DNA from 2 places in the Vibrio toranzoniae genome. Region 2 is predicted to be linked to the other one. Evidence: predicted binding sites of a transcription regulator. Region 2 holds the regulator's gene; the other holds the start of a gene.
The links. Region 2 encodes MetJ, which represses methionine synthesis genes. Its sites were predicted from a motif close to TTAGACNTNTANANGTCTAA; they were not measured.
Positions count from the first base shown of each region.

Region 1: metK (methionine adenosyltransferase) is a predicted target of MetJ. The motif match lies at 7,118-7,137, and genes of this name have one in related genera.

Region 1 is NZ_AP025514.1:2,696,910-2,712,587, forward strand. Features, by position in the region: gene OCU50_RS12110 (phosphoglycerate kinase) at 1-447, opposite strand, end outside; gene epd (erythrose-4-phosphate dehydrogenase) at 614-1,663, opposite strand; gene OCU50_RS12120 (ligand-gated channel protein) at 1,794-3,752, opposite strand; gene OCU50_RS12125 (LysR family transcriptional regulator) at 3,893-4,786, shown strand; gene tkt (transketolase) at 4,879-6,873, opposite strand; gene metK (methionine adenosyltransferase) at 7,263-8,417, shown strand; gene OCU50_RS12140 (DUF2189 domain-containing protein) at 8,786-9,583, shown strand; gene OCU50_RS12145 (SprT family zinc-dependent metalloprotease) at 9,663-10,163, shown strand; gene OCU50_RS12150 (endonuclease) at 10,260-10,991, shown strand; gene rsmE (16S rRNA (uracil(1498)-N(3))-methyltransferase) at 11,137-11,868, shown strand; gene gshB (glutathione synthase) at 11,878-12,828, shown strand; gene OCU50_RS12165 (YqgE/AlgH family protein) at 12,935-13,498, shown strand; gene ruvX (Holliday junction resolvase RuvX) at 13,571-13,993, shown strand; gene OCU50_RS12175 (PilT/PilU family type 4a pilus ATPase) at 14,302-15,411, opposite strand; gene OCU50_RS12180 (type IV pilus twitching motility protein PilT) at 15,427-15,678, opposite strand, start outside.
Region 2 is NZ_AP025514.1:2,888,366-2,904,043, forward strand. Features, by position in the region: gene ppc (phosphoenolpyruvate carboxylase) at 1-1,654, shown strand, start outside; gene OCU50_RS13160 (PadR family transcriptional regulator) at 2,005-2,544, shown strand; gene metF (methylenetetrahydrofolate reductase) at 2,680-3,579, opposite strand; gene OCU50_RS13170 (bifunctional aspartate kinase/homoserine dehydrogenase II) at 3,856-6,267, opposite strand; gene OCU50_RS13175 (O-succinylhomoserine (thiol)-lyase) at 6,270-7,451, opposite strand; gene metJ (met regulon transcriptional regulator MetJ) at 7,660-7,977, shown strand; gene OCU50_RS13185 (malic enzyme-like NAD(P)-binding protein) at 8,166-9,455, opposite strand; gene rpmE (50S ribosomal protein L31) at 9,805-10,023, opposite strand; gene priA (primosomal protein N') at 10,366-12,567, shown strand; gene cytR (DNA-binding transcriptional regulator CytR) at 12,808-13,812, shown strand; gene ftsN (cell division protein FtsN) at 13,935-14,468, shown strand; gene hslV (ATP-dependent protease subunit HslV) at 14,692-15,240, shown strand; gene hslU (HslU--HslV peptidase ATPase subunit) at 15,299-15,678, shown strand, end outside.

The DNA of each region.
Region 1 (15,678 bases), 190 kb from region 2:
AGCTTGTGCACGGTGAGCTGTACCGAATGCATCCATTACAAAGATGTCACATAGTGCAGCGTACTGCTTAGAAAGTGCTTCTTCGTTTTTCTTCTCGCCTTTGTTAAAGCGAACGTTTTCAAGAACAACGAGTTCACCAGCGTTTAGCTCTAGGCCGTTAACGTAATCTTTCGCTAGCTTAACGTCGCAGTCTAGTGCGTCGTTTAGGTAGTTAACTACAGGTGCTAGAGAGAACTCTTCGTTGTATTCGCCTTCAGTAGGACGACCAAGGTGAGAAGTAACCATAACTTTTGCGCCAGCTTCTAGGCAAAGTTTGATAGTTGGTAGAGATGCAAGGATACGTGCATCTGAAGTTACTTTACCGTCTTTTACTGGTACGTTTAGGTCAGCACGAATAAATACGCGTTTACCTGCAAGTTCCAGGTCAGTCATCTTGATCACAGACATGTTTTGTCCTCTCAAATTTAAATAAATATAAAGTTTTGGAAACTCAGCAACCCTGCTAAGCCTATAAATTATTCAACTGGTAATTCTTTAACTACTCATAATATGTGGATACTTTGTATTTATTTCAAGCTAAAAAATAAATAATCCACACATTTGCTTCTAGGTCTTACTTCTTGCCTTCAGAAGCTTGCATTGCAAGAACCGTATCCAGCATTCGATTCGCAAAGCCCCATTCATTGTCACACCACACCAGCATTTTCACTAAGGTGCCATTGCTCACTCGTGTTTGTGAACCATCAACGATTGCGCTATGGGGATCGTGATTAAAGTCAATGGAAACGAGCGGCGCTTCAGTATAGTCAACTATATTGTGTAATGTACACTGGGATGCATTAACAATGGTTTGATTTACGTCATTAACTTTCACATTTGTATTAATTGTGACACTTAAATCCATCGCGGTTACGTTTACCGTCGGCACACGCACAGATATCGCTTCGAACTTGTTAGAAAATTTCGGGAAGATTCTTTCAATACCTTTATGCAGTTTGGTATCGACAGGAATGATGGATTGGCTCGCAGCTCGAGTACGGCGAAGATCGCTGTGGTACGCATCGATCACTTGCTGATCATTCATTGAAGAGTGAATAGTCGTGATGGTACCGGATTCGATGCCAAAGGCGTCATCAAGCACCTTAATGATAGGGACAATACAGTTAGTGGTGCATGAACCATTGGAAACGATTCGGTGGTCAGCTTCGATGGTATCGTGATTTACACCATAGATAATGGTGTTATCGAGGTCGTTAGCACCTGGATGTGAAAACAGCACTTTCTTCGCGCCAGCAGCGATGTGCGCAAGGCCGTCATCTCGGCAACCGTAAACACCAGTACAATCGAGAACAATATCAACCTCGAGGTCACGCCAAGGCAACAGTTCAATATCAGCCAGATGTAAGATACGAATGGTATCAAACTCGCCTTTATCTTCAGCACCAATGCCATGATGAACATAGATGTGCTCTTGATCGTTAGAGATTTTCTTGCCGAAGCGGCCATGACTGGTGTCGTACTGCAATAGGTGAGCCATAGCGTCAGGCTGAGCAAGCTCATTGACCGCTACTACTTTGATTTGTTGGCTTTTGCCACTTTCATAGACAGCGCGTAATACATTACGCCCTATTCGTCCAAATCCATTTATCGCGACTTTTAGCATAGTTCCGTACATCTAACCAAAATTTCGTGTCACAGATACTACCTGATCAGGTTGAAAAGCGCACCTGTTGAATCATAGCAAAGTAGGATTAAAAAAGGCCGAGACAATGCTCGGCCTACTACAACAATCATTAAAATGCGACGTCTAAACCTAACCAGTAGCGACGACCATCTTCGACATATCCGTATTCTTCGTAACTGATTTCCTCGTCCAGCAAGTTATAGATCGCGCCTTTGATACGAGTGTTATCGGTTAACTGGTATGTCACACCGGCGTCCACAAAGGTATAAGCGGGCTCTACGGTACTGTTTCTCGATGGGCCCGTAACCGGATCCATTTCTTTACCTCGATAAGTGACTTTAGCCCAACTCTCTAGGTCTACTGTTGTTTGCCAAGCCACATCAACGTTAAATAGATGCTTTGGTAACTGCTGTAACGGCATGCCTTTGTATTCACCTGTTTTTTGTTCGGAATCGGTAAATGTGTAGCTCGAGCTGATATAAATAGTTTCTGTTAACGGCGATGCTAAGGTCGCTTCAATACCTTGTGTGACGGCTTCATCCACGTTGATACGGTACGTAGGATCGGCTCCCCATTGGTTTGGCCCATCAGTACAGATGGTATCTGGACAAACAACACGTGTGATTTTGTCTTTGAACTCATTATGGAATGCAGTCAAAGAGACATCTAAACCAGCGTCACCTTGATACAAGACGCTGATTTCTTTGTTTAGCGACGTTTCAGGATCAAGATCTGGGTTACCGTAAATATTACCGCCACCGCTGACTTGTGCCCAACCAGGAGTAATTTCACGTAATTGCGGAGAACGGAAACCTGTTGCCACACCACCTTTCACAGTCCAAGACGGGTCGACACGCCATACACCATAAACACGCGGGCTAAAGTGCGCGCCATAGTTTTCGTCATGATCTAGACGACCACCAAACGTAACGCTAAACGGATCGGCGATTCTCCATTCATCTTCAATGAAGACAGCCCACTGCGTATTCGATGTTTCGGTCTTCGATGACGCTTTGTTGGAAGTAAAATCCTCAAGCTCCGCATGAGTGGCGTCCACACCGGTCGTCAGTGTATGGTTTCCAATACCAGTCACTAAGCTCGACTTGAACGTAGTGTTGGTGATCATCATCTCACGAGATTTGTTTTCGCTCTCTTCACGTTGCAAGTAAGTATCTGATAGGCCAACCGAGTCCCAATCGCCGTTGTGACTCAGTGTGACGTAATTACGACTATATTCGTTGAGCGAATCCTCACAACCTCTTCGGCAACCCGTAGTGGGTACGGAGAGTCCAACGTTCCCACGACGACTTTGTGCCGATGTGCCCCCTTCTAATTGCACAGAATGGCGGTCATTAACCTGGTAGGTCAGTTTTGACGAGATACTTTGCATATCTTTATCTTCATAACCGTATTCAATATCATCTTCTTCTCTTGCGGTATACTGACCGTATACTTGGAGAGATAGATTTTCGGCTAGCGGCCCATTGACGAAGAAATTCGCGCTCTGTTCTCCGCCCGAGCGACTGTTGTCTTGCAAAACCGTGCCTAGTTGAACGTTACCCGTCCACTCCATCGCGTCTTTTCGTGTGATCACGTTAATCACACCACCAATCGCATCAGAGCCATAAAGCGTCGACATTGGGCCACGAATGACCTCAATTCTCTCAATCGCTTGAAGAGGGGGTAGCCAACCTTGTTCAATACCAGGGCCGTCACTATTTGGGCGAGTTTCACGCGTGCTTTGGCGCTTACCATCGACGAGTATCAAGGTGTATTTAGAACCCATACCACGAATACTGATGTCGGTAGTGTCGCCACCACCAGTCACGACAACACCAGGCACACTTTTTAGTGCATCAGTAACATCACGATAATAACGCGAGTCCAACTCCTCACGCGAAATCACACTAATACTCGCAGGTGCGTCCGCTTGAGACTGTTCATAACTTGATGCAGTTACAACCACTGTTTCCATTCTAGAAACCGCATCATTGGCAAAAACATGAGGGATACTGACAAAGGCAAAAATACCAGTTGCAGTAATAACTGGCAGTCTAAGAGTAGACATCTACATCTCCATAATTGATAATGATTATTATTTTCAAACGCAAATTATTCATAAATAGAGTGAGATGCATAGTGATAGTTATGGAACGGTTCCTCCCATTTATGGAACCCATACATAACTCAGTAAGGAATAAATGAAATATGCACGACTTAGCATCAATTCGAGCCTTTGATGCGCTCAATCAGCATAAGAGCTTGACCGCCGCTGCCAAGGCCCTTAACCAACCTAAATCAACGCTGAGTCGTCGCTTGGCACAATTAGAAGAAGATTTCGGTCAAGCTCTAACAGCAAGACAAGGCAACCGATTAGTTCTAACAAGAGCAGGAGAAATTTTTGCCCACTACAGTCGCCAGATTCTTGAGCTAAGTGAAGAGAGTTATGATGCGCTCCAAGGTTTAACGAACCAAGTCTCAGGGCCGCTGCATATTGTTTGTCACACAGCATTAGTTAGAAGTTGGCTAGGCGGTGTGCTCAACGGCTTTCTCGCCGGTAACCCTGACGTCAGGGTCCAACTCACCAGCGACTTTTCTGAAGCGCATCATGACCCAGATTTGTTCATCTGGCTCGGTGAGCGTAAGGATCTCGGTTGGCGCAAAGAGGTATTAGGCTCATTTCGTTACACGCCCTTTGCCTCTCCAGCTTATCTAGAACAACATGGTTCGCTCCGACACCCCAAAGAACTTGAAGCGCACCCTTGGATAGACTTTGGCTCGGTACAAGAAAACGGATTGATGCTCACGCACCCTCAACACGGTGAGTTCTTCTTAGAGCCATTTATTAGTCGCTTATACAGCGACAACATCGCCATGCAGATCGACAGCATCGCGAATGGTCATGGTATTGGGTTGCTACCAACTTGGACAGCAAGCGGTTATGAGCAACATCACCCAGGTCGAATCACGCCTTGCTTAGAAGGTTGGCTTTCGGAGCCCATCTCCATTAACTGCTATACGCCAGCAGGAAGACCACCACTGCGCTTATCCGTACTTTTAGAGCGCATTTACCAAAGCATTCCACAAGGTTGGAAAACCTGACACAATTAAAAAAGGCCATCGTAATGATGGCCTTTCTAAATTTAGCATCTAACAGTCGTCCTTTACGTTCGACTGTTAGGGCTGTCTAGCAGTTACGCTAGCAACTCTTTCGCTGTGTTTACTACGTTTTCAGTAGTGAAACCGAACATCTTGAATAGCTCGCCTGCTGGTGCAGATTCGCCGAACGTTGTCATGCCGATGATCTTGCCACCGAAACCAACGTACTTGTACCAGAAGTCAGCGATGCCCGCTTCTACTGCGATACGTGCAGTTACGTCAGATGGCAGTACAGACTCACGGTATTCTGCGTCTTGCTTATCGAACGCGTCAGTTGCAGGCATAGATACTACGCGTACTTTCTTGCCTTCAGCGGTTAGTTCAGCCGCAGCGCTAACCGCTAGCTCAACTTCAGAACCTGTAGCGATAAGAATAAGCTCTGGCTTGCCAGCACAATCTTTCAGGATGTAACCACCCTTAGCGATGTTAGCCACTTGCTCAGCGTCACGATCTTGTTGTGCAAGGTTTTGACGAGAGAAGATAAGTGCAGAAGGACCATCTTTACGTTCGATTGCCAGTTTCCAAGCAACAGCTGACTCAACTTGGTCACATGGACGCCATGTGCTCATGTTTGGAGTCAGACGTAGAGATGCGATTTGCTCAACCGGTTGGTGAGTAGGACCATCTTCGCCTAGGCCGATAGAATCGTGCGTGTAAACTTGGATGTTCTGAGTTTTCATCAGAGCCGCCATACGCATAGCGTTACGAGCGTATTCCATGAACATTAGGAACGTTGCGCCGTAGGGTACGAAACCACCGTGCAGAGCGATACCGTTCATGATAGCCGTCATACCGAATTCACGTACACCGTAGTGGATGTAGTTACCAGAGAAGTCGTTTGCTTCAAGCGACTTAGAACCAGACCACATAGTTAGGTTAGAAGGCGCAAGGTCAGCAGAGCCGCCCATGAATTCAGGTAGCATAGCACCGAACGCTTCGAGAGCATTTTGAGATGCTTTACGTGATGCGATGTTTGCTGGGTTAGCTTGAAGATCAGCGATGATTGCCGATGCTTTCTCTTCCCACTGTGCAGGAAGATCACCGTTTACGCGGCGTTTGAATTCAGCTGCCAGCTCAGGGTATGCTGCTTCATAAGCTGCAAGTTTCTCGTTCCACGCTGCTTCCTTAGCTGCGCCTGCTTCTTTCGCATCCCACTCTGCGTAAACTTCCGACGGAATTTCAAAAGGACCGTGCTCCCAACCTAGTTGTTTACGAGTTGCTGCGATTTCGTCAGCGCCTAAAGGTGCACCGTGACAGTCGTGCGTACCTGCTTTATTTGGAGAACCAAAGCCAATTACTGTTTTAGTACAGATTAGAGTTGGACGAGGATCCGCTTTAGCCGCTTCAATAGCAGCGTTGATAGCATCAGAGTCGTGACCATCTACCGCTGGGATTACGTGCCAGCCGTACGCTTCAAAACGCTTAGGTGTATCGTCAGAGAACCAACCTTCAACTTCACCATCGATAGAGATGCCATTGTCATCCCAGAAAGCAACCAGCTTACCAAGACCCAACGTACCTGCTAAAGAACATGCTTCGTGAGAGATACCTTCCATCAGACAGCCATCACCCATGAATGCATAAGTGTAGTGGTCTACGATGTCATGGCCTTCTTTGTTGAACTGTGCAGCCAGTGCTTTTTCAGCCATTGCCATACCAACAGCGTTAGTGATGCCTTGACCTAAAGGACCAGTAGTCGTTTCGATACCTGGTGCGTAGCCGTACTCTGGGTGACCTGGAGTCTTAGAGTGCAGTTGACGGAAGTTCTTAAGATCTTCAATTGAAAGCTCGTAACCTGCTAGGTGAAGCAGAGAGTAAATCAGCATTGAGCCATGGCCGTTAGACAGGATAAAACGGTCGCGGTCAGCCCACTCTGGGTTGGCCGGGTTATGGTTCAAGTGGCCACGCCAAAGAACTTCAGCGATGTCAGCCATACCCATAGGTGCGCCTGGGTGACCAGAGTTTGCTTGTTGAACACCGTCCATGCTAAGCGCACGGATTGCATTGGCTAGAACTTTACGAGAAGGCATGTCTGCTCCTGAGTACATAAGCGATTTAAAAAGAGTTAGTGCTAAAAATTTCATTTTTATTAGCGCGGGTATTCTCTCAAACGACTATAGCGACTGCAAACGATTTACTGTCCTTTTAACCATCATTTTTCGCAATTTTTACCCATTGATATCACTTGGTAATGGCTTATATCACCCGGCACGCAAACGTTTAGTTATGTCATATCATAAAAAAGAGCTTGTAATTCGACCGTTGGAATTTAGAATGGCCGTCTAGATGTAGAAACACCTACAAAATATACTGTATTTAATGGCGGCGCTTCCTTAACTTGCGACGCCTAAAATTATTTGCATTTAATCTATTTGCAACTAAAACACTATTTGCAACTAAAACTAAAAGTGGAGCTCTCATGGCTAAGCACCTATTCACTTCTGAATCTGTTTCAGAAGGCCATCCAGATAAAATTGCAGACCAAATCTCTGATGCTGTTCTTGATGCCATCTTGGAACAAGATCCAAAAGCACGTGTTGCTTGTGAGACTTACGTAAAAACCGGCATGGTGATGGTTGGCGGTGAAGTAACAACGTCTGCATGGGTTGATATTGAAGAAATCACTCGTGAAACAGTACGTGAAATTGGTTACGTTCATTCTGATATGGGCTTTGACGCTGACTCTTGTGCCGTTCTAAACACAATTGGTAAGCAGTCTCCAGACATCAACCAAGGTGTTGATAAAACAGACCCGAAAGAGCAAGGCGCTGGCGACCAAGGTATCATGTTTGGTTACGCGACTAACGAAACACCAATCCTAATGCCTGCTCCAATTACTTACTCTCACCTTCTTGTTAAAAAGCAAGCTGAAGTACGTAAGAGTGGCAAGCTTAACTTCCTTCGCCCAGATGCTAAGTCTCAAGTAACATTCCAGTACGACCAAGGTAAGATCGTGGGTATCGATGCCGTTGTTCTTTCAACTCAGCACTGTGATTCAGTCACGACACCTGACCTGCGTGAAGCGGTAATGGAAGAGATCATCAAGCCAGTACTTCCTTCTGAGTGGATCAATAAAGACACTAACTTCTTCATCAATCCAACAGGTCGTTTCGTAATCGGTGGCCCAATGGGTGACTGTGGTCTAACTGGTCGTAAGATCATTGTTGATACCTACGGCGGCGCAGCTCGTCACGGTGGCGGTGCATTCTCTGGTAAAGATCCATCAAAAGTTGACCGTTCTGCAGCTTACGCAGCGCGTTATGTTGCGAAAAACATCGTTGCAGCAGGTATGGCTGACCGTTGTGAGATTCAACTGTCTTACGCTATCGGTGTTGCTGATCCTACATCTATCATGGTTGAAACGTTCGGTACTGAAAAAGTAGCGCACGAGATCATCATTGAAGCCGTTCGTCAAAACTTCGATCTACGCCCATACGGTCTTCAAGAGATGCTGAACCTTCTTCAACCTATCTACAAGCAGACTGCTGCATACGGCCACTTCGGTCGTGAAGAATTCCCTTGGGAAGCGACAGACAAAGCAGCAATCCTTGCGGACTTCGCTGGTCTAAAATAATTTAGCCACTGCGATTTGTTTCTTTAAAGCCCTTATTTCTTAGTAAGGGCTTTATTTTTATGTACTTACCGAACTTTCACTCGCCATTCCCTTCTCTAACGCCCTTCTTTACCGTTAACCACTTAGTATAAAAAGCCACTGATAATTTGTATTTTCTAGCACTACTGACAATAGTTAAGGTAACTCCTAGACGATCAAGCTCACGTTTAACCCTAATGTATTTAGTCTAAAATCATTAGTTAAATGAATGCGAGAGCAAAAACTAGGACGATTACGAGCGATTGAGCTCGACACCATAACGCTAATGTCAACCACACCACTGAGCCTTATGGAATTATAACTAGGACGTTATTTAACTAGGGGGAATTATGCCTCGTACCGTGCACCCATCGGAACTGAACAATAAAAAAGATAAGGTCAGCGATCAGGATTACGCTCGAACCATTCCTTGTAACCAAGTTAGCATTTCAGCACCCTTTCATTGGTTGTCACTAGCTCTACACGACTTCGTGAAAATGCCATTAATCAGCGCATTTTACGGCTTGTGTTTTATGGCGGCAGCCATCGCCATAGTCCAACTTGTCCAATGGCAAGGAACACACCTAGTCGTTATGCCGAGCTTGATAGTCTATATGTTGATAGGGCCTTTTCTTGCTCTAGGCCTGTATGACGCCAGCTGGGAAAGAGAAAAAGGACACAACGCTAGCCTACTGCACTCAATGAAGGCCATCACACGAAACTCAACCCATCAATGGGCCTTTGCGATTGTATTGATGGTAGCGATGATTTTCTGGATGCGAATCGCGGCGTTATTGCACGCGTTATACCCTTCTGTTCAAGGGGCTCCACTAACTGAATTCGCTCCATTCCTGATTACGGGCTCTTTAATTGGGCTAATCATCGCTAGCCTAATATTCAGTATTTCAGCGTTTTCAATTCCATTAATGATGGAGCGACGCGTTGATGTAATGAGCGCTATTTTCACTAGCTTCAATGCAGTGAAAGCAAACATCCCAGCAATGGTTGTGTGGGCGAGTATTATTTGTTCCGGTATTCTGGTGGGCTTTGCAACCTACGGCATCGGTATGATCGTCACCATGCCGCTACTTGGTTACGGTACATGGCACGCTTATCACGAGATCATCAAGAAAAAACATCACGTGTAAAGCATCGCTAGATTAACAAGCAATGTTATTATGAGGCCTTAGCTTAACGCTGAGGTCTTTTATTTGGAGTTAACAACGTTTGTCTTACACCCCACAACAACATCGCGCAAATAAGAAACTGGCGGAGTGTCTCGCTATTGCTAATCAACATTTCTCTCGTGAGTTTCCATACCCAACTATCACTTACAAATTAAGAGGTAAATCGGCAGGAAAGGCCTACCTTCAGTTAAATGAAATTAAGCTCAACCACGTGCTATTCAGCGAAAACGAAGACGCCTTTATCAACGAGGTTGTTCCTCATGAACTCGCACACTTGATCACGCATCAGGTCTTCGGACGCGTTAGACCTCATGGTAACGAGTGGAAATACGTGATGGAAAAGGTATTCAACGTACCAGCCAAAACAACCCACAGTTTTGAGATTACCTCTGTGCAAGGCAAGACCTTTGAATACCGCTGCGACTGCACCGTTTACCCACTATCAATTAGACGACATAACAAAGTCCTTCGAAATCAATCGACCTACCGATGCCAACTGTGCCAACAAACCTTAGTTTTTACAGGCACTCAACTAAGCTAATAACCGATTGATTCACTCGTTCGGATAAATCTAATAGAGAGATCTAACATTTGAGTGATAGACTGATATTTATCATACTTTTATCAGTCTTTCTCTATGCAAAAACTCACCTTAAAAGCATTTGGCCTACCTGTGTCTTTTTACTTATCAATAGTATTTGGCCTACTGGTAACCCAAAGCGTTTTCGCTGCCCCACCAAGCTCATTCTACAAAGCCAAAAAAGAAGCCGTGAAGATTTATCTCGATCATCCGACTTCGTTTTATTGTGGTTGTGATATTACTTGGAAAGACAAAAAGAAAGGTATTCCAGACCTTAATGGTTGTGGCTACCAAGTCCGAAAACAGCAGAAGCGAGCAAGTCGTATTGAGTGGGAACACGTGGTTCCCGCTTGGCAATTTGGCCACCAGCGTCAGTGCTGGCAAGACGGCGGACGCAAAAACTGTACGCGAAATGATAAAATATTTAAATCCATGGAGGCTGACCTTCATAACCTAACGCCCACGATTGGCGAGGTTAATGGTGATCGATCCAATTACAATTTCAGTCAGTGGAATGGAATAGATGGCGTGAGCTATGGTCAGTGTGAAATGCAGGTCAACTTCAAACAGCGTAAAGTTATGCCGCCTGACAGAGCAAAAGGCTCAATCGCAAGAACTTACCTATACATGAGCCAAGAGTACGGTTTTAGGCTCTCAAAGCAACAAACCAATCTGATGATGGCGTGGAACAAACAGTTTCCTGTCGATCAGTGGGAATGTACTCGTGATAAACGAATCTACGCCGTCCAAGGTAATCACAATCCATTTGTTTACCCAGCTTGCAAATAACACCACTCGCATAGCCATCTCTACCAAGCAAGAGTTTCAGCATTGCCCCTGAAACTCTTGCTCTACCCTTGTTTTTTCAACTAAAAGCATCCATGTTAGGCATAGATAAAAATACCCAAATAATCATATTTATAGGTTTACCAGCATGAGAGTCCCTCGTATCCATCACCCTGAACGCATTCATCAGTTAGGCTCACTCGCTTTAGGCGAAGATGCCGCGGGTCATGTTGGTCGTGTTCTTCGCATGAAAGAAGGCCAAGAAGTACTTCTATTTGACGGCAGTGGCGCTGAGTTCCCTGCGACAATTATTGAAGTATCAAAAAAGAACGTCACGGTTCATGTTACTGAGCGAATCGAGCGTAGCAGTGAATCTCCATTAGACTTACATTTAGGCCAAGTGATTTCACGCGGTGATAAAATGGAGTTCACGATTCAGAAATCGGTAGAGCTCGGTGTGAATACCATTACTCCGCTGATTTCAGAGCGCTGTGGCGTGAAACTTGATACCAAACGCTTTGAGAAAAAACTCGCACAATGGCAAAAGATTGCTATCGCGGCATGTGAACAGAGTGGCCGTAATACGGTTCCTGTCATTCGCCCTATCATGCAACTTGAAGCGTGGTGTAGCGAAACCAGTGAAGCGTTAAAGTTGAACCTACATCCTCGCGCAAAATACTCAATTAACACCCTTCCAGAACCCGTCAGCAAGGTGCGCCTATTAATAGGCCCTGAAGGTGGATTGTCAGCTGAAGAAATCGGCATGACAGAACAATACAAATTTGAAGAGACGCTACTCGGCCCACGTGTACTTCGTACCGAGACAGCAGCTCTAACCGCAATTACTGCCTTACAAGTCCGTTTTGGCGATCTAGGCTAGGAGAAAAAAATGATCAAACTTGGCATCGTAATGGATCCTATTTCATCCATTAACATCAAAAAAGACTCTAGCTTTGCCATGATGCTTGAAGCTCAGCGTCGTGGTTACGAAATCCATTACATGGAAATGGATGATCTACACTTAGATCAGGGCGTAGCCATTGCTGACACAAAGGTTGTAGAACTAAAAGAAGATCCAAACGGTTGGTATGAGTTCAAGTCAGAGCAGACTATCGCGCTATCTGAATTAGACGCCGTACTGATGCGTAAAGATCCTCCGTTTGATACTGAGTACATCTACGCGACTTACATTCTTGAGCGTGCTGAAGAGAACGGAGCACTGATCGTAAACAAGCCACAAAGCTTACGTGACTGTAATGAGAAGTTGTTCACTGCTTGGTTCCCTGAACTAACACCGACGACAATCGTGACTCGTAAAGCTGAGAAGATTAAAGAGTTTCGCGAGAAGCATGGTGATGTGATTCTTAAGCCGTTGGATGGCATGGGTGGCGCGTCTATCTTCCGAGTGAAGAAAGGTGATCCAAACGTATCAGTAATCATTGAAACATTGACCAACCACGGTCAAAATTACGCAATGGCACAGACTTTTGTTCCAGACATAAGTAATGGTGATAAACGTATTCTTGTGGTTGATGGTGAGCCTATGCCTTACTGCTTAGCTCGTATTCCAGCGGAAGGGGAAACGCGAGGTAACCTAGCGGCCGGTGGTACTGGTGTGGCTAGACCACTGAGTGATACTGACTGGGAAATTGCAAAAACAGTGGCTCCAACACTGAAAGAAAAAGGCTTAATCTTTGTTGGCCTTGATGTAATCGGTGACAAACTGACTGAAATAAACGTAACCAGCCCGACTTGCATTCGTGAAATCGAAGCGGCTTTTGATATTTCAGTAACCGGTAAACTGATGGACGCAATCGAACGTCGCGTTAAAGCAAAATAGCTTCCAATCGATTGGCTTAGTTTAAATAATCTAAGCTGAATCGTTCTTAGCTAAACCAATGTAATGAGCGGCACAAGCCGCTCTTTTCTCAAAGGCAGGAGGCTTTATGAATTTAACCAATCACTTTCTGGTTGCTATGCCAGGAATGAAAGATCCTTACTTTCAAAACTCTGTAATTTACCTTTGTGAACACAACAATGAAGGTGCAATGGGGTTAATGATCAATGCCCCTATTGATATAACGGTTGGAAAAATGCTGGATCAAGTCGAGATCGACTCCATAAACCCAAAATCCAATCAAGCTAGCTTAGATAAGCCAGTGTTAAACGGAGGACCGGTAGCTGAAGATAGAGGTTTCATTTTACATAAGCCAAAAGGCAACTATCAATCTAGCATCAACATGACCGATCAAATCTCTGTCACGACCTCTAAAGATATCCTTACCGTGCTCGGAACTGGAGACGAGCCAGTGCATTACTTGGTCGCATTAGGCTACGCAGGTTGGGAACCAGGGCAGCTAGAAATAGAACTCACCGAAAACTCTTGGTTAACCGTTGAAGCCGACCCTAAAGTTATCTTCGACACCCCCATTGCAGATCGTTGGAAAGTTGCCGTTCAGATGCTAGGCATTAATGTTGCGCAATTATCGGCTGATTCAGGACACGCCTAAAACCAACTCATAACAATCAATACAAACCCAACCCAACCCAACCCAACCCAACTATTTAATTCTGGAACTTTTATGTCACGGACAATTATGGCATTTGATTACGGTACAAAAAGTATCGGTAGTGCAATCGGCCAAGAGATTACTGGTACCGCAAGTCCCTTAACAGCCTTCAAGGCTAAAGATGGTATTCCGAATTGGGATGATATCGAGAAGCAAATCAAAGAATGGCAACCTAACCTGATTATCGTCGGTTTGCCAACGGATTTACACGGCAAAGATCTAGCAACCATTACTCCAAGAGCAAAGAAGTTTGCTAATCGCCTCAAAGGGCGCTTTGGTATTGATGTCGAACTTCATGATGAAAGGCTATCTACAGCAGAAGCCCGATCCGAGCTTTTTGATATGGGCGGGTATAAAGCATTAAGCAAAGGAAATGTGGATAACCAATCTGCAGTTGTTATTCTAGAGAGCTGGTTTGAAGCACAATATTTTTAACTCAGCATTAAGCGAGCAATAATTACACTCAATTCTAACCTGTAATCATATAGCGACGTAATATTAATGCGATTTATTATTAGGTTAGTGATGGCTCATATAAAACTGTTCTAATAGCCTGCTCAGTTCTAACGATAATAGTATGTAACTCAATGGAAGCTGGCGACGGTTATCCAACTAAAAATTAAATGAGAAAAGAGCGTGGTGACGCGAATGATAATTTCAGCTCCTCATAAAGGTTAAACCTTCCCCCACAGCTTGTTGTGGGGAATCTATTTACCCTCTCCTATAAAAATCAGCGGCACTAATTAACCCATATCGATTTTCACACTGCTGAGAGCTCCCATGCCATTGTCACCATCACCTCGCTTGGTTTTCAACATTAAGCGCAGATCATTAGCAGAGTCGGCACTATGAAACGCATCTTCTTCGCTGATTTTGCCCGCAACGACTAAATCATACAAAGCTTGGTCAAAGGTCTGCATCCCAATCTCTTTCGATTTAGCCATTGTCGATTTGAGTTCATGCAACTCACCACGACGAATCAGGTCCGACACTCGAGGGCTGTTCAAAAGAACCTCGAACACCCCATGACGACCATTGGCATTCTTGTCTCGAATTAATTGCTGTGCCACCACACCACGTAAGTTCATCGACAGATCAAACAAGAATTGCTCTTTTTGCTCTTTGGGAACCAAATGCAGAATACGTTCTAGTGCTTGATTAGCATTATTAGCATGCAGAGTTGCCATACATAGGTGACCAGTCTCAGCAAAAGTCATCGCGTACTCCATGGTTTCACGGCTACGGATCTCACCAATCAAGATCATGTCGGGAGCTTGGCGCAGGGAGTTCTTAAGCGCGACTTCATAACTCTCGGTGTCGAGTCCGACCTCACGCTGAGTAACAATGCACTTTCTATGCTCATGTACGAATTCAATCGGATCTTCAATCGTCAAAATATGACCAGACCGGTTAGCATTCCGGTACCCTGTCATCGTAGCCATTGAAGTTGATTTACCAGACCCCGTCGCTCCAACCACTAGCACAAGTCCGCGTTTCGCTATTGAAAGGTCTTGTAGCACATCAGGGAGTTTTAATTGTTCAAAGGTTGGAATGTTAGTCTCGATGCGTCTAATTACCGCACCAGGAAGCTCTCGTTGGAAGAAAGCACTCACACGAAAACGGCCACTATCACGCACAATCGCAAAATTAGCCTCGCGTGTTTGTTGGTATTCATCGCGTCGGTCTTGCTCCATCATCGCATCAAGCAATTGAGAGACCTGAGCCGTATTCAGCTTTTCTCCCTGAGGTCGCAGTTCACCATCAACACGAAACAGAACTGGTGCGTCCACGGTGATGTAAAGATCCGACGCTTTCTGTGAAAGCATGCCTTCAAGAATTTGATTCAACTCCATATGATTCATCCTGACTTAAAACCGTGAGGTTTCGATTTCAATCTTCTTCTCGACTTCTTCTGAATCAACTAAACCTTGGGCCATAAGCTGCTTCGCATTCTGCTCCATGGTTTGCATACCATGTGCTGCGCCAGTTTGAATAATCGAGTACATCTGTGCAACTTTATCTTCACGAATCAAGTTTCTAATTGCAGGTGTCGCCATCATAATTTCATGACAAGCCACACGACCACCGCCTACACGCTTTAACAATTTTTGAGCAATCAC
Region 2 (15,678 bases):
AGTCTTAGATGCTGAGCTCAAAGATGTAGAAGTCCCTAAGAAAGAAACACTACAGAACATCGATCAACTATGGACACCGCTTTATGCGTGTTACCAATCACTGCACGAATGTGGCATGGGCGTAATCGCAGACGGTTCTCTACTCGATACCCTGCGTCGCCTAAAAGCATTCGGTGTGCATTTGGTTCGTCTCGATGTTCGTCAAGAAAGTACTCGTCACTCGGATGTGCTATCTGAATTGACTCGCTACCTAGGCATTGGTGATTATGACCAGTGGAGTGAGCAAGACAAAATTGCTTTCTTAACCAATGAATTAAGCTCAAAACGCCCACTACTGCCACGCGACTGGGAGCCATCTGAACAGGTTAAAGAAGTTTTAGACACCTGTAAGGTCATTGCCGCTCAACCTCGTGAAGCCTTCGGCGCTTACGTGATTTCTATGGCTCGTACTGCGTCAGATGTACTGGCTGTTCACTTGCTTCTGCAAGAGTGTGGTTGCCCATACCGCATGGACGTTTGTCCATTGTTCGAAACACTAGACGATTTGAACAACTCAGAAGCAGTAATGAAGCAGCTAATGAGCATCGATTTGTACCGTGGCTTTATCCAGAACCACCAAATGGTGATGATTGGATACTCTGACTCAGCCAAAGATGCTGGCGTAATGTCTGCCGGCTGGGCTCAGTATGATGCGATGGACAAACTGGTTAAGGTTTGCGACGAAGAAGGCATTGAGCTGACCCTCTTCCACGGTCGTGGCGGTACCGTCGGTCGTGGTGGTGCGCCTGCACATGCTGCGCTTCTTTCTCAGCCACCTAAGAGCTTAAAAGGCGGTTTACGTGTAACTGAGCAAGGCGAGATGATCCGCTTTAAACTGGGCTTGCCAGATGTTGCGGTAAACAGCTTCAACCTTTACGCAAGTGCGATTCTAGAAGCGAACCTTCTACCGCCACCAGAGCCTAAACAAGAATGGCGCGACCTAATGGAAGTGCTGTCTCAAGTATCTTGTGAGGCTTACCGTAAGGTAGTTCGTGGTGAAGAGAAGTTTGTCCCTTACTTCCGTCAAGCGACGCCTGAACTAGAGCTAGGCAAACTGCCACTTGGCTCTCGCCCTGCGAAACGTAACCCGAACGGCGGCGTAGAAAGCCTACGTGCGATTCCATGGATTTTCTCTTGGAGCCAAAACCGCTTGGTACTTCCTGCATGGTTAGGCGCTGGTGAAGCGATTCAGTATTCAGTAGACCAAGGCCATCAAGCGCTACTTGAAGAGATGTGTCGCGAATGGCCATTCTTCTCAACCCGCTTGGGTATGTTGGAAATGGTGTACTCGAAATGCAACATGGAAATCGCTAAGTACTACGACCAGCGTCTTGTTGACGAAGAGCTACTACCGTTAGGTGAATTACTGCGTGAACAGCTGCAAAAAGACATCAAAGCAGTTCTTAATGTAGAAAACAACGAAAACTTGATGCAGAGCGACCCTTGGGGGCTTGAATCGATTCGTCTACGTAACATCTACGTTGAGCCATTGAACATGCTTCAAGCTGAACTACTTTACCGTACTCGTAAGAGTGAAACACCACCAGAAGAGCTAGAAGAAGCGCTCATGGTGACGATTGCGGGCATCGCGGCAGGTATGCGAAACACTGGATAACCAGTTATTAAAACCAAAAAAGGAACAAAAGGTCACTACAAGTGGCCTTTTTATTTTAATAAATCCAATTATTTTAGTTTTTTGTAAGTTTTTTGGGTTATTTTGTCCATGTATTCTACTTTATGCTTATTATTTAGATATACTACTGCTCCGCTGCAGAAATACTCCAACATAATAATCTGCAGCAGCTTGGCCAATATACTGGTCGACCTAGGTGATAAACGGCTTTATAAGGTGACATAACCAACGACTAAGTTGGTGCTACTTAAACATAACCAATATAACGTGCCACAAGAAGCACACTTGATGTTTAGGTATTTTGTTTACTGTTTACCATTTGGATCTCAGACATGTCATTACCACACGTAATTCTAACCGTTTTAAGTACACGCGATGCTACTGGTTACGATATCACAAAAGAATTCTCAGCAAGCATTGGTTACTTCTGGAAAGCTAGCCACCAACAAGTTTACCGCGAGCTAAATAAAATGGCTCAAAACGACCAGGTAACTTGTGTGCTTGAACCTCAAGAAGGCAAACCTGATCGTAAGGTTTATTCTATCACTGACGCTGGACGTAGCGCTCTAGGTGAATGGTTTGAACAACCAACTGCACACCCAACCGTTCGTGACGAGTTCTCAGCTAAACTAATGGCTTGTGCTGTACAACCTTGTGACGCATACCGTGTACAACTTGCCGAGTTAGTAGAAGAGTCTCGCAAACTGGTTTCTCATTACAAAGAAATCGAAGCGGCTTACTACGCAACGCCATCAACGCTAGACAAGCAAGCTCGTTTAGAACGTCTAACGCTTCGTCGTAACCTACTTCTTCGTGAAGCATGGATAGTGTGGGCTGAAGAGGTATTGTTAGAGCTTGGTACTATCGCTTAAGCTAAAAGCTAGAAGCTAGAAGCTAGAAGCTAGAAGCTAGAAAAGTAAAAGGCTTGAACTCTTAGAGTCCAAGCCTTTTTTGTATCTATAGGATTTGAGATTCTATCGCCGATGGCGTTTTATCAAGAGCTTCAACTACAGCGTAACCACTTGCGGGCGAACACCTAACGTATGGCAAAGTGCGTAGGTCATTTCTGCACGGTTTAGTGTGTAGAAGTGGAAGTCTTTCACACCTTCACGGCTCAGGGTGCGGACCATATCAATTGCTTGGCTAGCACCAACTAACTGACGAGTCGTTGGATCATCGTCCAAGCCTTCAAATTGCTTCGCCATCCAGCCCGGCACTTTAACGTTGTTCATTGCAGCAAAGCGAGACGCTTGCTTGAAATTAGAAACTGGTAAGATACCCGGTACAATCTCAACATCAACGCCCGCCGCCACACAGCGATCACGAAAGCGTAGGTAGCTTTCTACATCGAAGAAGAACTGAGTGATGGCACGGTTAGCACCGGCATCCACTTTACGTTTTAGATTAATAAGATCCGATTGAGCGCTTTTTGCTTCAGGGTGAACTTCTGGGAATGCCGCGACTGAGATATCAAAATCATGGCGCGATTTAAGCAGTTCAACTAGGTCAGAAGCATACATATCTGGCGCACCGCCGCCTGCTGGAATATCACCACGTAGAGCAACAATGCTCTCGATACCATTCGCCCAGTAATCGTCGGCGATTTGAATAAGTTCTTCACGGCTAGCATCAATGCACGTTAGGTGTGGCGCTGCTACTAAGCCTGTTTGGTTTTTGATTTCTTTAATGATTGAGTGGGTACGATCACGTTCACCCGAGTTTGCACCATAGGTTACCGATACAAATTTTGGTTGAAGTGTTTTAAGACGGTGGACAGAGTTCCACAGGGTCTCTTCCATCTTCTCACTGCTTGGCGGAAAAAATTCAAATGACACATTAATGTTGTCAGAAAGCTCTGCGATATTCTGATTTAAAGCGTCGATATGGCCTGCGTATGTGTATCCCATCTTACTCTCCCTGTGGCAAAAGCAACCACTAAAAACTCAAATCCCTAAACGACGTTTAGACGTCTATATGTCTGTAGGATGTATTGAATACGATTTAATGTCAACAGATCGATTATGAATTTTTCTCAAGTAGATCGTGAGTAAAACTCAAGTAGTTAGATGGGTCGCAAAGCAGAAATAAGGTAGAAAAAAGGCTGAAAAACACATCGTGCTTTCAGCCTTATCTATCTTAGTGGATAGTATGCTATTTAGACACTAAACCAACCGATCTGAGTATCAGAACAGGCTAGACATTCTGTTCAGGTCAGATTGAATTGCGCCCGCTGTTACTTCACGGCCCGCACCTGGACCACGAATAACTAGTGGATTATCTTTGTACCATTTGCTCTCAATCGCAAAGATGTTATCGCAAGGCAGCAAGTTCGCTAGAGCGTGTTCTTTAGATAGAGCTTCAACTCCTACGGTTGCCTTACCATTCTTCTCTAAACGCGCTACGTAACGCAGAACCTTTTGTTGCGAATGTGCTTTCTCTAAGCGCTCAGCCAACTCTTCGCTCAGCACTGAGGCCTTATCAAAGAAGTCATCCACCGACAGGTCTTGCAGTTCTACTGGCACCAGTGATTCCACTTTTACGCTTTCAGGTTCAATGTCTAAACCCGATTCACGCGCCAGAATGACCAACTTACGCATCACATCTGACCCATCTAGATCCGCACGAGGATCCGGTTCTGTGAGGCCTTGTTGCCATGCTAAGTCAACCAACTCGCTAAATGGTACTGTGCCATCGAACTGTTGGAACAACCAAGACAGTGTGCCCGAAAAGATACCTGACAATGCAATAATGTCATCGCCACTTTCACGCAGGTCACGTACCGTGTGGTTAATCGGTAAGCCTGCACCAACCGTCGCGTTGTACAACCAATGACGACTGATCTTAGCGAAAGCATCTTTGACTTGATGGTAATACTCACTTGATGCAGAACCTGCGACCTTGTTCGCCGAGATCAGGTGGATACCTTGCTGTGCGATTTGCAGATATTTTGCTGCAAGTACCGGGCTCGCAGTAACATCAAGAACAACCGCTTCGTCATAACCTTGAATAGAACCCAAACGCTCTAACCAGTCGTTACCATTATTGGCAATCGCTTCGTCATCAAAGCGCTTACCTACCGAAGTCGCATCAATACCTTGATCGTCGAACCAATAGGTTTGGCTATCAACCACCGCAACCAATTCAAAGTTCATTCCACGACGCTTTTCAAGTTCCGCTTTTTGCTCTGCGAACAGTCTTAACCAGCTTGAACCGATATTGCCTTTGCCACATAAAGCAATCGCAACACGCTTCTGTGCTTGGAACAGTTGGGAGTGAATGCCTTTCACTAGGCTTGAGGTTTCACTCTTACGAATGACAGCCACTAAGCTCAAGCCTGAGTTTGCTTCTGAGATGAACTCAACCGGCGAGCTCTTGAGTTGTTGATAGAAACCGTAGCAATGGTTCGGGTTCTTAGTCACACCCGCGCCCACCGCCGCGATCAGAGAGAACCCCTCTTTAAGTTTAATCTCAGCTTCAATCGCGTGATCTTGCAGATATTCTAGAGCGCCACCAGCAATCTCTTCGGTGTAAGCAAGGCGCAAACAGTGTTGATCGGGTTCAAGTTCATAAGCAAGTGGCTCGAGTTGAGCGCGCTTAAGCCCTTCAAGCACTTCACTCTCGAGACGGTCGAAATCATGGCCGTGACCAAACGTCAGCTGCACGATAAGCACTTCATCTAAAGAGGTAATAATTTTTGCGCCACGACCCGATGCCAGTACACGCTCAATCTGTGTGGAGCCCGCTTCTGGCTGATAGCTGCAGCGTAAACTTAAATCCATAGCACTTTGAGCCACCGGCTGTAGCGTTCGGCTGTGAAGCACTGGCGCCGCCAGACGAGCTAACTCACTTGCTTCATCAAGGCGAAGCAGAGGCAATAGACACGCATCCAAAACCAAACGAGGATCTGCGCTGTATACGCCTGCCACATCACTCCAAATCGTCACGCGTTCAACTTCAGCCAATGCACCAATCACGGTAGCTGAATAATCCGAACCATTCCGACCAAGCAATACGGTTTCGCCGTCGCTGTTCTGAGCCATAAAACCAGTAATCACCACGCGACAGTGTGCATGCTGCGCCAAGGCTTCTTTAATGAGAGGATAAGAACGTGCTCGGTCAACCTCAGGTTGAGCGCCCACTTCTGCACGCAAAAAGGCGCGCGCATCTTGAGCTACCGCTTGTAAATCATGTTGGCACAACAAAGCGGCTAGCAGACGCGAAGACCAAACCTCACCGTGTCCTAGCACCTGTGCTTTTTGCGCTTCGCTCAAGGGAGCAGTTAGCTCACCCAAAGCGGTAAATTCTTGTTGAATAGTGGCCGTAAGTTGCGCTGCCGACTCACCTTCAAGCAGCGCTTCAATCAGCTCAAGTTGAAACTGACGAAGGGTTTGTAGGCATTCATGAGCAATACGACCATCTTTGTCGAGCGCTTCAACAAATTCAATCAAACGGTTGGTTGTTTTACCCGCTGCCGATACCACAACCAAGTCAGTGGTAGATGAGTATTCTCTAAGAATGTTGACCACGCGCTGGTAGCACTCAGGGTTGGCTAAACTGCTACCACCAAATTTATGTAGCTGGCGAAAGGTTGCCATTATTAACCCTCCCCTTCTACGATAAAGTGTTGTGTTTTTTCAAACGCTTGCTTGAGGTCATCAATCAAATCTTCTGCATCTTCAAGGCCAACAGAAAGACGCAGTAACTGTTGCGAAACCCCCGCTTCTGCTAATGCTTCTTCACCCATGGCACGGTGAGTCATCGACGCAGGGTGACAAATCAAGCTTTCCACACCGCCTAGTGATTCCGCCAAAGAAAATAACTCTAACTTATCGACAAAATATTTAAGTGCTTCAAAAGAGCCCGAAAACTCAAAGCTCAGCATTGAGCCAAAGCCCGATTGCTGCTTCTTCGCGATATCATGCCCCGGATGCTTAGAAAGGCTTGGGTGGTAAATAGTGCCCACCAGATCTTGTTGTTGCAGAGAAGCCAGGATTTCACGTGAACTCTCTTCGTGAACTCGCATACGCGCACCTAGCGTACGAATGCCACGTAGAGTCATGTAGCTATCAAATGGTGTGCCGGTCGCACCAATACAGTTTCCCCACCATGCTAGTTCTTCAGCGTGCTCTTCTGTTTTTGTAACTATAACGCCACCAATAACGTCCGAGTGTCCGTTGATGTACTTAGTGGTAGAGTGAATAACAAAGTCAGCTCCCAGCTCTAAAGGCTTTTGGAATACAGGCGTCAAAAACGTGTTGTCGACAGCAACCATAGCGCCCACTTCTTTCGCTTTACGACAAGTTTCTGCAATATCAACCACGCGAACCAATGGATTCGATGGTGTTTCGATTAAGATCAACTTTGGCTTAAGCGCGATCGCCGCGTCCAGTGCCGATTGATCCGATTGATCAACAAACAGAACTTTGAAGTCACCTTTTAGCGAGCGTGTATTGAATAGACGATAAGTACCGCCGTAGCAGTCGTGTGGTGCGATAATAAGATCATCGCCGCCTAAGAAAGCAGAAACCCATAAGTTTAGCGCCGAGGTACCACAGTTGGTGACAACCGCGCCTTTGCCCGATTCAAGCTCAAACAGTGCCGTCTCTAATAAACCTCGATTGGGGTTACCTGAACGAGTGTAATCGTACTTTGGCACTTCACCAAAAGCGGGAAACCCATAATTAGTCGAAAGGTAAATAGGTGGGACAACGGCATGGTGTTGCGTGTCTGACTCGATACCAGTACGTACTGCAATTGTTGCTGGCTTCCGGCTGCTCATAGGTGCTTCCTTACAAGTTTTGCGTCTGAGAATCACAGCTGCTTGTCGGCATTTTTCGGCTGTGTTAGATATATGTAATTCACTTTACTTTCATAAACGTGAGACGTCAACACTTCTAGACGTCCGTATGTCTTTGCTTATGGCAGTAAATCCCGCTAAAATCACCACTATTAATTTATTCTAACAACTAAAGTGATGAAGGTACGCAATGGCCGACTGGAATGGTGAATACATAAGCCCATATGCTGAGCATGGAAAGAAAAGCGAACAAGTAAAGAAAATTACAGTTTCTATCCCTCTAAAAGTGTTAAAGGTTCTCACTGACGAGCGTACTCGCCGCCAGATTAATAACCTGCGCCATGCAACAAACAGTGAGCTACTGTGCGAAGCCTTTCTACATGCGTACACAGGCCAACCACTACCAACGGATGAAGATCTCCGTAAAGACCGTCCAGACGATATCCCTACTGAAGTAAAAAGGCTGATGACAGAGATGGGGATCGAATTCGAAGCGTTTGACGAATAATAAAAACAACTCAGTCACCGCCTTTACTACTGATTCGTTATAGCGGCCCCTATTCATAACATCACTCACTATACTGCTTGCGAGTGGGCTGTGAGTGATAGATATAAAAAAACCGACTCCTAATGAGTCGGTTTTTATTATTCTTGCCCATAGCGAAACCGCTACAGAGAATCCACCACAGCGGGCTATTACGCCATATAGTTAGCTGGCATATCAATACGCGCAACGCCAGATTCAACGGCCGCTTCCGCTACCGCTTTTGCTACTCGAGGAAGCAGACGCGGGTCCATTGGCTTAGGAATGATATAGCTCTTACCAAACTCCAGCGCCGTCTCACCTGCTGCCGCTAATACTTCAGCTGGCACTTCTTCTTTCGCCAGTTCACGAATAGCATGAACCGCCGCCAGTTTCATCTCATCATTAATTTCGCTCGCACGCACATCTAGCGCACCACGGAAAATGAATGGGAAACAAAGTACGTTGTTAACTTGGTTCGGGTAATCACTGCGGCCTGTACCCATAATAAGGTCTTTTCGAACTTCATGAGCAAGATCTGGTTTGATTTCTGGATCTGGGTTTGAACATGCAAACACAATCGGCTTATCAGCCATTAGTGTTAGTGCTTCAGCTGGTAGTAAGTTAGGGCCAGACACACCCAAGAATAGATCCGCATCTTCGATAACATCTTCAAGAGTACGTTTGTCAGTGTTGTTTGCGAATAGTTCTTTGTACTCATTAAGGTCATCACGACGAGTGTGGATTACCCCCTTACGGTCCAGCATGTAGATCTTCTCACGCTGGGCGCCACACTTAATCAGCAGTTCCATACAAGCAACCGCTGCTGCGCCTGCACCTAAACAAACGATCTTACATTCTTCTAGTTTCTTACCTTGAAGTTCAATTGCGTTCAGCATACCAGCTGCTGTTACAATCGCAGTACCGTGTTGGTCATCGTGGAATACTGGAACATCACAACGTTCAATCAGGCGACGTTCAATCTCAAAACAATCTGGTGCTTTGATGTCTTCTAGGTTAATACCACCGAATGTATCTGCGATATTGGCAACGGTATCTACAAACTCATCGATTGTGCGGTGTTTCACTTCAATATCAATAGAATCTAAACCTGCAAAGCGCTTAAACAGTAACGCTTTACCTTCCATTACCGGCTTAGAAGCAATAGGGCCAAGATTTCCAAGACCAAGAATCGCCGTACCGTTAGAGATAACTGCAACCATGTTGCCTTTACCCGTGTATTTATAAACGTTATCTACGTTTTGTGCGATTTCGCGAACAGGTTCAGCCACGCCAGGGCTGTATGCAAGTGCTAGATCTTCTGCAGAATCTGCAGGCTTTGTCAGTTCTACGGCAATTTTGCCTGGAATTGGGAACTCATGATAATCAAGAGCTTGCTGACGAAATTGTTCTTGAGGCGATAACTCTTGAGAGGATTGGTCTTGTCGGCTGTCTTCAGACATAGGTGTAGGTTCCTAGGTTATTATTATTTGGGGGTCTTGTTCATGTTAATGGATGTACTTCAAAGTTCCTAGGTAGTTAAAGCCTCTGTCTCATTAAAAAACGAGATTTAACTACTAATAAGACCAGTGAGCAGTGGAAATTACTATTGCCTGTTGAACTTTCAAGCGAATTTCTAAATAGAAGTAGCGGAACGACCGTTGTGGAAAATTCGGATCAACGACCTATCATTTGTATTAATTGCCTACCTATTGAATAACTAGATAGCAGAGCAGTATCCATCATTTACTCAAATTATAGGCAACAAAAAAGGACACCTAAGTGTCCTTTTTCATGTCTAAATAGCGAGAATTACTTCTTGCTAGAAAGAGCACCGAAACGCTTGTTAAAGCGATCTACACGGCCGCCTGTATCTACGATACGTTGCTTACCTGTGTAGAATGGGTGACATTTGTCACATACATCTAGGTGAATACCATCTTTACCTAGAGTAGAGTTGAATTCGAATGTGTTGCCGCAAGAACAAGTTGCTGTTACTGCTTTGTATTCTGGGTGGATTCCAGCTTTCATGGGATAACCTCAAGTAGGCCGTGTCGCTATACGATTCTAAGCCGCACACCACACGTAGTTTAAAAAAGAAATAAAGACACCGCATTCGTACAAAAAAGTGACGAAGCCATACCTTTAAGGCGCAGTATAGTAATGAATCTATAAGACAGGATCAACCGATTTGATACATTTTTCGCCAATAGTGTCTTTATTTCTTTTGTTAACTGGCATGTTGGTTGAAATTCAAGAGCTCTAGTGACCTTCATTCGTTAACTCACCTCTTTCACCTCAACTGCTCCTCGAATTTAACCGCCTTATCATTTAGACTGTTCGCTCTCCTCAACTCAGTAAAGCCGTCACTTTATGCGTCCAATGATTGCCCGTGTGGCCCTGCCTGTTCCACTCGACAAGCAGTTCGATTACAAGATTCCTAACCACCTCTTTCCGGTTATTGGTGGACGAGTTTCTGTGCCTTTTGGACGCCAAACCTTAACTGGGATTGTTACGGCTCTGGTTAACGAATCTGAATTCGAGCTAGACAAACTCAAGCCGATTAAAACCTTATTAGATAACCAACCCGTTTGGCCAGAGTCGGTCTACTCACTCTTGATGTGGTGTAGTCAATTCTATCAATACCCGCTTGGCGAAACCTTTGCTAACGCCCTACCGAGCGCCCTAAGAAAAGGCAAAGCCGCCGACTTCGCAACGCTTATCGAATGGCAGTTAACATCGTCAGGCAGAGATCAACTGATGCAAGGCTTTGGTCGCGCCATCAAACAAGCCAAAGTGATGCATATGCTTGAAAATGGCGCAGTTCCTCATCAAGAATTCATTGATGAAGAAGTGGGTAGCACAGTACTTAAGACACTGGAAGAGAAAGGTTGGATTGAATCGGTAGAGAAAAAACCGCAGCGCAAACCATGGCCAGTTGAACTCGAAAACGAACAAGACAAGCCAAAACTCAATGCAGAGCAAGCCATCGCAATCGCAACAGTCAATAGCCAGACCAACTTTGGCTGTTTTCTACTAGAGGGCGTTACCGGATCAGGTAAGACAGAAGTCTATCTGAATATGATCAAGCCGATTCTTGACCAGGGTAAACAGGCACTAGTTTTGGTGCCTGAAATAGGCCTCACTCCTCAAACCATTAACCGCTTTAAGCGACGCTTTAATGTGCCTGTTGAGGTTATCCACTCTGGTTTAAACGATTCAGAGCGACTGAATGCGTGGCTCTCTGCACGCGACAATATTGCAGGCATCGTAATTGGTACTCGTTCGGCTCTATTCACGCCTTTCGCTGATCTAGGCATTATCATTGTCGATGAAGAACATGACGCCTCCTATAAACAGCAAGACAGCCTGCGCTACCACGCACGTGATGTCGCCATTATGCGCGCTCATAAAGCGCAAGTTCCGGTCGTTCTTGGGTCAGCAACTCCGGCTTTTGAAACACTGCACAACGCTCAGATAGGCAAATACAGCTACCTTACCCTCACCTCACGTGCAGGTGTCGCATTGCCGACCACTAATAAAGTGTTGGATGTGAAAGGCGAATACCTGGAAAGCGGTTTGTCTGCGTCGTTAATTGCTGAGATGCAAAGACACCTGAAAGCGGGCAACCAAGTGATGTTGTTCCTCAACCGACGCGGGTTCTCTCCGGCATTAATGTGTCACGACTGTGGTTGGACTGCCGAGTGTAAGCGCTGTGATGCTTACTACACCTATCACCAATACAGCAATGAAATGCGTTGCCACCACTGTGGTTCACAACACCATATCGTTCACCATTGCCAAGGCTGCGGTTCAGCGAATTTAGTGACAGTGGGTGTCGGTACCGAACAGCTCGAAGCACAACTTGGTCAACTCTTTCCAGAATATAAAACCATTCGTATTGACCGCGACAGCACCCGTCGTAAGGGTAGCTTAGAAAGCGCATTAGAGTCGATTCGCCAGGGTGAATACCAAATTCTTATTGGCACCCAGATGCTGGCTAAAGGTCACCACTTCCCTGACGTGACACTTGTGGCGTTATTGGATGTGGATGGCTCTTTATATAGCAGTGACTTCCGAGCGCCTGAACGCCTTGCTCAGCTCTTTATCCAAGTCGCAGGGCGCGCAGGTCGTGCCAGTAAACCCGGCGAAGTGATCTTACAAACGCACCATCCAGAACATGGTTTGCTACAAGCATTGCTGCACAAAGACTATAACCACTTCGCTCAGACGGCCTTAGCCGAACGTAAACAGGCGATGTTGCCGCCTTACACCTTTATGACTCTGTTTAGAGCAGAAGCGAACGACACGCGCTTGGTGGAAGAGTTCTTACGTCAAGTTCGTCACACACTGGAGTCACATCCATTGTTTGACCAATATTGCATGGTGTTAGGACCAACGCCTGCACCACTAGCCAAACGTGCAGGCAAATCTCGCTGGCAATTGATCTTGCAAACCCAAACTCGTTCATTGATGCAGAAGCTATTAATGAGCGCCAAGCCGGCCATCAATATGTTACCTGCTGCGAAAAAAGTTCGCTGGTCACTCGATATTGAGCCGCAAGATTTAAGCTAAACCCACCTGGGTTAAAACTAATGATAAGTTTGTTCACAAATATTTCATATTTCTCGTGAGCAACATCACACTAGTCATGCGATTTTTGTTAATCTAGCCGTAACTTTACACGGATGAAACAAATAGAATATTGCAATAAAAAAAGTGTTAGCAACACTTTCATTATGTCTATTTGATTGTATTAATTATTCACGCCTTAGATACTTAGGCAACAAAGGAACTTAAAAGAGGGTTTAATTTATGGCGACAATGAAGGATGTTGCCCAGCTAGCAGGCGTCTCAACCGCAACGGTATCACGTGCATTGATGACCCCAGAAAAAGTCTCAGTTTCTACTCGCAAACGAGTAGAGGCAGCAGTACTTGAAGCTGGATACTCACCCAATACATTAGCTCGAAACTTACGTCGCAACGAATCAAAAACCATCATTACTATCGTTCCTGATATCTGTGACCCTTATTTCGCCGAAATCATTCGTGGTATCGAAGATGCAGCTGTAGAAAATGATTACCTAGTTCTGCTTGGCGACAGTGGTCAACAGAAGAAACGTGAATCATCATTTGTAAACTTGGTGTTCACCAAACAGGCTGATGGCATGCTACTGCTTGGCACCGACCACCCATTTGATGTCAGTAAATCTGAACAGAAGAACTTACCACCTATGGTGATGGCATGTGAGTTTGCACCTGAACTTGAGTTACCAACGGTACACATCGATAACTTGACGTCTGCATTTGAAGCCGTCAACTATCTAGCTCAGTTAGGTCACAAGCGCATCGCACAAATATCTGGCCCAACCTCCGCCACTCTATGTAAGTTCCGTCAACAAGGCTACCAACAGGCATTACGCCGAGCTGGTGTATCAATGAACCCAGCTTACAGTACTGTTGGTGATTTTACCTTTGAAGCTGGAACAAAAGCCGTTCGTCAATTATTAGCACTACCGGAACAACCAACCGCAATTTTCTGTCATAACGATTCAATGGCAATTGGCGCTATTCAAGAAGCAAAAAAATTAGGTTTGCGTGTTCCTCAAGACCTCTCCATTGTTGGTTTTGATGACATCCAATTCGCTCAATACTGCGATCCACCACTAACGACCATTTCTCAGCCTCGTTACGAAATCGGACGCCAAGCGATGCTGATGATGCTCGACCTACTTAAAGGTAACGATGTTCAAACAGGTTCACGTCTACTTGAAGCTAAACTCGTGGTTCGTGGCAGTACAGCGCCACCTCGAATTTAGACAAGGTAAATACCCAAACAAACCGGCGGCACATTTTGATGTGCCGCTTCAATTTCTGCACTATTATCCTCACGCAATCTGGATTACCATGAGAGCAGAACTATCAACTATTGAATTGTCTTGTGGCTAATAGAGATTATGTAAAGCGCGGTCGTGGCACAAAAAAAACGACCAACAAACAAGCCCCTCGCCGTAAACCTTGGCGCAGTGGTCTTTTGGCGATCCTCCTTGTTGGTGGTTTTGGTTACGGGCTTTACTTATTAAGTAATGATCCTGAGCCACCAGCGCCAGCTCCTGTGGTGAACAAGTCGAAACCTAAGCCAGCAAAAGTCATTCCGCCGCCTCCAACAGAGAAATGGGACTACGTCGAAACGCTGCCAAGTCGCGAGATTGAAATAAAAGCCAAAGAGCAACAGATCTCGAAAATCCCTTACATCATGCAATGTGGCGCTTACAAAACCTCAGCACAGGCAGAAACACGTAAGTTGGACATTGCCTTCCAAGGTATCTCGAGTGAGATCCGCAAGAAAGAAGGCAGTAGCTGGTACCGTGTGGTTCTAGGACCTTATAAATTTAAACGTGATGCCGAACGAGATCGCCACAAACTACAACGCGCAAAAATCGAACCTTGTGCTATTTGGAAAGACACCGAGTAGTGATAAGCGACAGCGCAGTTGTGTAACCGCTAGAGTCGCAGCAAAGACAAACCCGAAAGCCTCCCATTGTGGAGGTTTTCTTTTATTTAGTCCCCTTAACCAAATTTCCTTACCACTTCCACTAATAAGTTGCTCGACATCACTCATGGTTCCTTGAATTACCCGAGTGTCATCCTCATATACTTTTTATACCCAAGGATAAGAATATAAAGAGGCCCTACTCGTGACTACCATTGTATCTGTACGTCGTAATAATAAAGTCGTCATCGCGGGTGATGGACAAGTATCTCTAGGCAATACTGTAATGAAGGGTAATGCCCGCAAAGTACGTCGCCTATATAACAACAAAGTACTGGCAGGTTTTGCTGGCGGTACGGCTGACGCTTTCACGCTATTCGAAAAATTTGAAAGCAAACTGCAAATGCACCAAGGTCACCTAACCAAAGCGGCCGTTGAGCTGGCAAAGGATTGGCGTAGCGACCGTGCTCTACGTAAATTAGAAGCACTGCTTGCCGTAGCGGATGAAACCGCTTCACTGATCATCACTGGTAACGGTGACGTCGTTCAACCAGAGAATGACCTGATTGCTATTGGCTCTGGTGGTAACTTCGCTCAAGCAGCGGCAACGGCCCTACTAGAAAATACTGATTTAGATGCACGTGAAATCGCAGAAAAGTCGCTGAGCATTGCTGGCGATATCTGTGTCTTCACCAACCATCAACACACTGTTGAAGAGCTAGATAGCACCGTTGAACTGCCAAAACCAGAATAACGACCTCCTCTATCCATAACGTTGTATTCAACAGTGATTAAAGAATTAAGGAAAAAACATGTCTGAGATGACTCCTCGCGAAATTGTTCATGAACTCAATCGCCACATTATCGGCCAAGACAACGCTAAGCGTTCAGTAGCGATTGCATTGCGTAACCGCTGGCGTCGTATGCAGCTCGAAGAAAGCCTGCGTGTTGAAGTTTCGCCAAAAAACATCCTGATGATTGGCCCAACGGGTGTGGGTAAAACTGAAATAGCTCGTCGTCTAGCAAAACTCGCGAACGCGCCTTTCATCAAAGTGGAAGCAACCAAGTTCACTGAAGTGGGTTATGTAGGTAAAGAAGTTGAAACCATCATCCGTGATCTAACCGATGTTGCGATCAAGATGACACATCAACAAGCGATGGAAAAGGTGCAATACCGCGCTGAAGAGCAAGC